One region of the Pseudoclavibacter sp. JSM 162008 genome, then DNA from elsewhere that is predicted to be linked to it. Evidence: riboswitches for the same ligand, from Rfam matches in the RefSeq annotation. Region 1 holds a riboswitch; the other holds the start of a gene.
The links. Region 1 has a riboswitch for thiamine pyrophosphate ahead of ABVF28_RS08885 (YkoF family thiamine/hydroxymethylpyrimidine-binding protein). Riboswitches for the same ligand answer to the same signal wherever they lie in the genome.

Region 1 (4,326 bases):
CAGAGCGTGTGCTCGTTGACCCCGCCGACGTAGGCCGCGAGGATGATCTGCTTCTTCGTCATGGTGATCTCCTGATCGGGTTCGGGTCTAGACGGCGGCGTAGCGGTTGGGCACGGTGGTCTCGAGGCCGAGGAGGCCGCGCAGGGAGCGCTCCTCGTAGCGCTCCCGGAAGAGGCCCTTGCGCTGCAGGAGCGGGACGACGTCCGCGACGATGCGCGGCAGGTCGTCGGTCACGACGCCGGGGTGCAGGCGGAAGCCGTCGTAGCCGAGGCCGGCGAGCGTCTCGAAGTGCTCGACGAGCTCCTCGGCCGAGCCCGCGAAGACCGCCGGCGGCTCTCCGAGCGCGCGCCCCTTCGCGTTGAGGCGGTTGAGGCGGGCGGACCCCGTCTCCTCCGGCCCGTCGAGGAACACGGCGAGGTCGACGAACACCGACAGCTCGCCGTCCCGCTCGACCTTCTTCTCTGCGGCCCGCACCTCGCTCAGGATGCGCACGGCCGAGGCGACGTCGGTCGGCGTCACGAAGAGCAGGTCGGTGCTGGCTGCCGCGAACTCGTACGGCACCTCGGCGTGACCGAGCGCGGCGACAACCGGCTGCCCCTGCGGGGGCCGGGGTGTGATCGACGGTCCGCGCACGCTGAACCACTTGCCCTCGAACTCGATGCGGTGCACCTTGGCCGCGTCGAGGAACCGATCGGTGGAGGCGTCGCGGATCTCGGCGTCGTCCTCCCAGCTGTCCCAGAGCCTGCGCACGACCTCGACGAAGTCGTTGGCCTCCGCGAAGAGCTCGCCGACGAGCGGCGCATCCCGACGTCCGAAGTGCGCGTGCTCCGCACCGGGCGAGACACGGGCCTGCCAGCCCGCACGGCCCAGGCTCGTGTAGTCGAGGGTTGCGACGGCCTTCGAGACGTGGAAGGGCTCCGTGTGCGTCGTCGTGACGGTCGGGATGAGGCCGATGTGCTCCGTGACGGGCGAGACGCGGGCGGCGATGAGGAGCGCGTCCAGGCGACCCCTGACCTCGTCGGTCCGGTTGTCCTGGCGGAGGAACTCGCCGCTCTGGAGCGCGAGCGAGTCCTCGATGGTGACGAAGTCGAGGAGGCCCCGCTCGGCGAGCTGCACGAGCCCCACCCAGTACTCGGGCGTGAAGAGCTCGTCTGGGCGAGCGCTCGGCTCCCGCCAGGCCGCCGGGTGGATGCCGGCGCCATCGAGTGCGACGCCGAGGTGGATTCGGTTGGGGTTCGTCATGGTGCGACGCTAGGCCGCGCCCCGAGTTCGGTCCACGGCGCCCGTCGCGGCCCGTTACGCGTCGAAACGCGGGGACATGTTCGTTGAGGGTCCTCGCACCCTTCTCGCGCATGCTGGGACGCATGGCTATCAACGGAGTGCTCGCGCAGATCACCGTGTCGGACCTGGCTCAGGCTACGGAATATTACGGGAGGCTCTTCGGGCGGGGTCCCGACGAGAATCCGATGCCCGGCCTCCTGGAGTGGCACTTCACAAGCGAGGCCGGCCTCCAGCTGTGGGCCGACTCGAGTCGCTCTGGAAAATCCACCGTGGTGTTCAACGACGACGACCTTGAGAGCGTGGCCGCGCGGCTCGACGCCGCGAAGATCGAGCACGGCGGGATCGAAGACGCCACTCACTTCCAGATCCTCCAGGTGCTCGACCCCGAGGGCAATCACGTCGTCTTCACGAGTGCCTCGAGCTAGCCGCGCGCACCGTCGGGGCTACAGTGTGGCCGTGCACGGGAGCCCGATGAGTCGGGCTGAGAGGGAGTACTCGAACTCCGACCGTTGAACCTGATCTGGGTAATGCCAGCGAAGGGAGTCGACTCACCCGTGCCGTCACGCTCCGACGGAAGGCACGCACATGGAATCCATCACTCGAGACCCACTCGCATTCGGGGTGGGGGCGAGAGTCACGCTCTCGGTCATGTCAGACCGCTACGTCGAGGTGATCCTCGCCGCGGTCGACGCGGCCGACTCCTCGGGGCTGATCCTCGAGACGGGCGATGTCAGCACGTACGCCGGGGGCGACGAGCAGGCGCTGCTGCGGTGGCTCACCGACCTCACGCAGCACGTCGCCGCGACCGGACTGCACGCCTCCGTCCAGGTGCTGCTCTCTCGCGGCTGCCCCGGCGAGGCGGTGTGCGAGCTGCCAGGCGGCGCGGGGCCGCGGCGAGTGGACGCCCCGCGCGGGCGGCACACGGGGAGCTTCGCGAGCGCCGAATGGGCGCTGTACCCGCTCGAGGACGCGGGGGCGGATGCGCGGACGCCCGACCACATGCGGGAGATCTACGCCGCCATCGAGACGGCCAAGGCGAGCGGCACGTTCGTTGCATCCGAGCACTTCGTCACGAAGCTCAGCGGGGACCTCGGCCGCGTCCTCGAGACCGTCGTCGTGGCCTGGGCCGGGGTCGGCGCGCACGTGCAGCACGTCACGAGCCACCTCACGATCTCGCTCAACAGCCCGAGCCACGCGGCAGGCGCAGCAGCGGGAGCGCGGGCATGAGCCTCAAGCTGCGCGACATCGTGCTCATGGTCGTGCTCGGCACGGTCTTCGGATTCCTCTACTGGGCGCTGGTGCAGGCCTGGACGGCGCTCTCGATCGCCATGGGGCCGGCGGGTGACCTCGCCCAGCACTTCCTCTTCGGCGGCTGGCTGCTGGTCGCGCCCATCGCGATCGCCATCATCCGGCGGCCGTTCGTCGGCGTCATCGCCGAGGTGCTCGCCTCGGTCATCGAGGTCGTCTTCCTCGGCTCGGCGGTCGGCCCTCTGCTGTTCGTCGCGGCCGCGATCCAGGGCGTCGGCAGCGAGCTGCCCTTCGCGATCGGCCGGTACAGGAAGTACGGCTGGCTGCGGTACGCCATCTCCGGGGCGCTCGGTGCTGGCCTCGTGTTCTTCTACTCGGCGTTCCGCTCCGGCTGGTACGGGCAGGACATCCTGTTCCTGCGGTTCGGCATCCAGCTCGCGTCCGGCATCATCCTCGGCGGCCTCCTCGCGAAGCTCATCGTCGACGCACTCGTGCGCACGGGCGTGCTCGACAACTTCGCGATCGTGCAGGACACGAAGCCCCTGGCCGTGCGCCGTGCGGCCTGACACGGCGCCCTCGGAGAGCCCGGAGTTCGACATCGAGGCGCACGGCTTCGAGGTGATTCACTCGTCGGGCGACGGGCTGGGGCCGGTGGACCTGCGGGTCCAGCCGGGCGAGCACGTCCTCGTCATCGGGCCGTCCGGTTCCGGGAAGTCGACGCTGCTGCAGGCGCTGAGCGGGGTCATCCCCCACGCCGTGCCAGCGCAGGTGAGCGGGACCATGCGCGTCTGCGGCATGGACACGCAGGAGCATGACGTGCCGACGATCTCGCGGAACCTGTCCGTCGTGGCGCAGAACCCGGCCTCGTCGGTGTGCCTCCCCGACGTGGCCGACGAAGTCGCCTTCCCGCTCGAGAACCACGCGTGGCCCGCCCCGTCGATCGGTCCTGCCGTGGCCAACGCTCTCGACACCGTCGGAGCGTCGACGCTGATCGACCAACGCTCCGCGACGCTCTCCGGCGGGGAGACGCAGCGGGTGGCCCTCGCCGCGGCCATCGTCACCCAGCCGCGCGTGCTCGTGCTCGACGAGCCCACGTCCATGCTCGACCCGGAGGGCATCGCATCCGTCCGCCGAGCCATCGACGCCGCGACAGCGCGCGCGTCGACGGTCGTGCTCGTCGAGCACCGCCTTGACGAATACGCGGGGGCACGCGGCATCGCCGGCCTGCCCGGCCGCACCATCGTCGTCGGCCGCGGTGGCATCATCGCACACGATGGATCGACCGGACAGGTCCTGCTCGACAACGCGGTCGAACTGCAGGCGGCCGGATGCTGGCTGCCGCTCGAAGCGGAACTCGCCGCCACGACGGGGCTGAGCGGCGGTCTCGCGAACCCGGCCGTCGCCGAAGCGGTCGCGACGCTCGGCGAAGGGGCTGCCCCCCGAACCGCCGCACCCCGATCATCGGATACTGCTCACGGCCCGTCCTTGCGCGTGGAGTCGCTTGACGTCGTCGCAGGAGGGGCGCCGAGGCGGAAGCGCAGTGCAGCCGCGGCGGCAACTGGACCCGGCGCCGTGCTCCGGGGCGTGAGCTTCGAGCTCCGGGCGGGCGAGGTCGTGGCGCTCCTCGGTCGCAACGGATGCGGGAAGTCGAGCCTGCTGCGCACGATGGCCGGCCTGGCCCGGCCGGGTGGCGGGACCATCCACGGCCCGCGCCCCGGTCTCATCTTCCAGAACCCCGAGCACCAGTTCGCGCAGTCGACGCTCCGGCGGGAGATGGAGCACGGGCTCGGGCCCGGC
Region 2 (4,326 bases), on a different contig from region 1:
GTCGCCGTGGAGCAGCATGGGGACACCCTGGCTGAGCAGCATCGTCGCGATGATGTTGCGCTGCTGGCGGGCGCGCATGGCGTTGATCTCGGGGTCATCCGTCGGGCCTTCGACACCCAGGTTGTAGGAACGGTTGTGGCTTTCGCCGTCGTTGCCGTCCTCCCCGTTGGCGTCGTTGTGCTTCTCGTTGTACGAGACGAGGTCGCGCAGCGTGAAGCCGTCGTGGGCCGTGACGAAGTTGATGGATGCGAACGGGCGCCGTCCGGAGTGCTCGTAGAGGTCGGCGGACCCGGTGATGCGGCTCGCGAACTCACCGAGCGTGGAGGGCTCGCCGCGCCAGAAGTCGCGGACGGTGTCGCGGTACTTGCCGTTCCACTCCGTCCACTGCGGCGGGAAGTTGCCGACCTGGTAGCCACCGGGGCCGACGTCCCACGGCTCGGCGATGAGCTTCACCTGCGAGACCACCGGGTCCTGCTGCACGAGGTCGAAGAAGGTGGAGAGCTTGTCCACGTCGTGGAGTTCGCGGGCGAGGGTGGAGGCGAGGTCGAAGCGGAAGCCATCGACGTGCATCTCGGTGACCCAGTAGCGCAGCGAGTCCATGATGAGCTGCAGCGAGTGCGGGTGGCGCATGTTGAGCGAGTTGCCGGTGCCCGTGTAGTCCGTGTAGTACCGCTTGTCGTCTTCTTCGAGGCGGTAGTAGGCGGCGTTGTCGATGCCGCGGAAGCTGAGCGTGGGGCCGAGGTGGTTGCCCTCTGCCGTGTGGTTGTAGACCACGTCGAGGATGACCTCGATGCCGTTGGCGTGCAGGGTGCGCACCATGGACTTGAATTCCTGCACCTGCTGCCCGGCCGTCCCCTGGGAGGCGTAGTCGGCGTGCGGGGCGAGGAACGAGATGGTGTTGTAGCCCCAGTAGTTGCGGAGGCCCTTCTCGATGAGGGTGCTGTCCTGCACGAACTGGTGCACGGGCATGAGCTCGATGGCGGTGACGCCGAGCCGCTTGAGGTGCTCGACGATCGCGGGGTGCGCGATGCCGGCGTACGTGCCCCGGATCTCCTCGGGCACATCCGGGTGCAGCTGGGTGAGGCCCTTCACGTGGGCTTCGTAGATGAGGGACTCGTTGTAGGGGATGCCCGGCTTCCGGTCGCCGGCCCAGTCGAAGTAGGGGTTGATGACAACGCCCTTCATCATGTGGGGCGCGGAGTCGAGGTCGTTGAACGAGTCTGGGTCGCCGAAGTTGTAGCTGAAGAGGGACTGGTCCCAGTCGATGTCTCCGGTCGTGGCCTTCGCGTAGGGGTCGAGGAGGAGCTTCGCGGGGTTGCAGCGGCTGCCGGTCGCCGGGTCATAGTCGCCGTGCATGCGGTAGCCGTACTGCTGGCCCGGCTGCACGTGCGGCAGGTAGGCGTGCCAGACGTGCGCATCCCGCTCGTGGAGCCTCACCCGCTCCTCGTTGCCGTCGTCGTCGAAGAGGCAGAGCTCGACCTTGTGGGCGGCTTCGCTGAAGATCGCGAAGTTCGTGCCACTTCCGTCGAACGTCGCTCCGAGGGGGTAGGCATTTCCGGGCCACGTTTTCATGCACGCTCCTATTGCTTCATCTTGCTTCACCGAAGAACATCGCGTGTGGATGCAGGCACTAAAGCTACCAAAGGGTGGGAGCGCTCTCGCCCGCCAGCACACAGGAGTTCTCCTGGTTGGCAGGCATGTCGACGACCTACGCTGGCCGCATGACGAACCTCACGCAGAACCTCACCGATTCCGTCAAGAAGCTCGGCGTCACGCTCGCCTACGGCGAGAAGGTGGAGCTTGGCAAGGCCACCATCCTTCCTGTCGCCCTCGTCTCGTACGGCTACGGCGGCGGCGAGAGCAACGAGGAGGGGCAGGAGAACTCTTCCGGCGGTGGCGGCGGCGGCATGGCGGTCCCCGTCGGCGCGTACGTCGATGACGAGTTCGGCACGAGCTTCCGCCCGAACATCATCACGCTGCTTGTCGTCTCGATTCCGCTGGTGTGGACGGTCGGGCACGCGCTTCCGCGTCTCATCAAGGCCCTCAAGAAGTAGCTCGGGGCTCGCTTCGGCCTATACTGGAGGTGTTCACGGGAGTCCGGTAGTCCGGGCTGAGAGGAAGGCACAAGCCTTCGACCGTCAAACCTGATCTGGGTAATGCCAGCGCAGGGAGGCACATCTCCGAGCAGAGCCACCCCAGGCTCTGCGCCCGTGCACTTTCACTCGAAAGGGCACATCGCATGACAACTTCCTCAACTCCATCTCACACCTCCCCAGCGCAGGGGCCGGCTCAGGCGAGGTCGCCGAGGAGCCGCTTCCGCTGGCGGGTCATCGACATCGTCACGGCCGCCGTTCTCGGCGTCGCGACGGGGCTCATCTTCATCGTCTGGAACAGCGTGGGCTACGCGTGGTTCACGGTCATGGATGCGTTCACGCCGGGTGTCGGCGGTATCGCCGTCGGTATCTGGCTGCTGGGCGGGGTGCTGGGCGGGCTGATCATCCGCAAGCCCGGCGCGGCGCTCTTCGTCGAGGTGCTCGCGGCGAGCGTCTCGATGCTCCTCGGCAGCCAGTGGTCGATCGAGACCGTGTACTCGGGCATCGCGCAGGGGCTCGGCGCTGAGCTCATCTTCCTGCTGTTCTTCTATAAGCGCTTCGGCCTCGGCGTCGCGATGCTGGCTGGGGCTGGGGCTGCGGTCGCGGCGTGGACGCTCGAGCTCTTTCTCAGCGCGAACATCGAGAAGGGTCCGGAGTTCCTCACCATCTACCTCGTCTCGATCGTCCTCTCGGGTGCCGTGCTCGCTGGCGTCGTCGGTTGGCTCCTGACGCGCGCGCTCGCGGCGACCGGTGCACTGAACCGCTTCGCTGCGGGTAGAAGCTCGAAGCGAATCGGCTAGCGCTCGTGGGCGCGAGAGTCGAGGCGAGGGGGTGGGGCTGGCGCCACGCCGACCGGGCGAAGCTGGCCGTCGCCGAGCTCGACCTGACGATCGAGCCTGGCGAGGCCGTGCTGCTGCTTGGTCCGTCGGGGGCTGGCAAGTCCACGCTCCTGGCCGCCCTGGCGGGGGTGCTCGGCGATCATGAGGATGACGGGCAGGAGCTCGGCTCACTGCTTGTCGATGGCAAGCACCCGAGCGATGCACGCGGCACGGTCGGTCTCGTCCTGCAGGACCCGCAGGCGAACACGGTGCTCGCCCGTATCGGCGACGACGTCGCGTTCGGCTGCGAGAACCTCGGTGTCCCACGGGCGGAGACGTGGGCGCGGGTGCGCGAGGCGCTCGACGCCGTCGGGCTGCGGATGCCCCTCGATCGGTCGACGGCCCAGCTGTCCGGCGGCGAGCGTCAGCGGCTTGCGATCGCGGGTGTCCTCGCCATGCGCCCCGACCTCATCCTGCTGGACGAGCCGACCGCGAACCTCGACCCGGCCGGAGTGGACGAGGTGCGCGAGGCGGTGGTCCGCGCAGCGGAGGCGTCCGGCGCGACGCTCATCGTCATCGAGCACCGGGTGGACGTGTGGCGCTCGAGCGTCGACCGGGTCGTCGTGCTCGGGGGCGAGCAGCATCTCCTCGCCGACGGCACCCCTGACCTGGTCCTCGAGCAGCACCGCGAGTCGCTGCTCGCCGCCGGCGTGTGGATCGGCGGCCACGAACCGCAGGTGCCGCGTGCCCTTCTCTCGCCTGGGGAGGAGCTGCTGATCGCGGACGGGCTCGGCTTCGGTCGGGCCGACCATGCCCTGCACACGCAGTTGTCGGCGACCCTGCGCGCGGGGGAGTCAACGGTTGTGCTGGGCCCCAATGGGGCGGGGAAGACGACGCTGGCGCTCACGCTCGCCGGACTGCTCACGCCCGTGGAGGGCGAGGTGCGGGCCACGCAGGCGCTCCGGGATGCGGGCGATGACGCGGGTGCGCGCCGCGGCGGCTGGGGGCTCGGCCGCTTCCGTACGGCTCCTCCGGCGGGTCCGCATCCGTCCGCCTGGCGTTCACGGCAGCTCCTGACGCGCATCGGCACCGTCTTCCAGCAGCCCGAGCACCAGTTCGTCGCGGGGACCGTCCGCCGCGAGCTGGAAATCGGCCCGGATGCGGCGGGCCGCGGCAAGCGCGAGACGAGCCAGCGCGTCGACGAGCTCCTCGTCGCGCTGCGCCTCACCCACCTCGCGGAAGCGCACCCCTTCACGCTCTCCGGCGGCGAGCAGCGCCGCCTCTCGGTCGCGACGGTGCTCGCGACGGCGCCTCGGGTCCTCATCTTCGACGAGCCGACCTTCGGGCAGGACCGCAGGACCTGGACGGAACTCGTCGCCATCATGGCTCGCCTCGTCGCCGAAGGACACGCGCTG

Region 2: another riboswitch for thiamine pyrophosphate. It lies ahead of ABVF28_RS02505 (ECF transporter S component); the one in region 1 lies ahead of ABVF28_RS08885 (YkoF family thiamine/hydroxymethylpyrimidine-binding protein).

Annotation. Positions count from the first base shown of each region.
Region 1 covers NZ_JBEWYX010000008.1:135,023-139,348, forward strand. The annotation lists gene ABVF28_RS08870 (NtaA/DmoA family FMN-dependent monooxygenase) at 1-62, opposite strand, end outside; gene ABVF28_RS08875 (LLM class flavin-dependent oxidoreductase) at 88-1,242, opposite strand; gene ABVF28_RS08880 (VOC family protein) at 1,365-1,706, shown strand; TPP riboswitch at 1,732-1,839, shown strand; gene ABVF28_RS08885 (YkoF family thiamine/hydroxymethylpyrimidine-binding protein) at 1,867-2,508, shown strand; gene ABVF28_RS08890 (ECF transporter S component) at 2,505-3,095, shown strand; gene ABVF28_RS08895 (ABC transporter ATP-binding protein) at 3,085-4,326, shown strand, end outside.
Region 2 covers NZ_JBEWYX010000002.1:217,184-221,509, reverse strand. The annotation lists gene glgX (glycogen debranching protein GlgX) at 1-1,572, opposite strand, end outside; gene ABVF28_RS02510 (spore germination protein GerW family protein) at 1,722-2,054, shown strand; TPP riboswitch at 2,079-2,188, shown strand; gene ABVF28_RS02505 (ECF transporter S component) at 2,240-2,893, shown strand; gene ABVF28_RS02500 (ABC transporter ATP-binding protein) at 2,899-4,326, shown strand, end outside.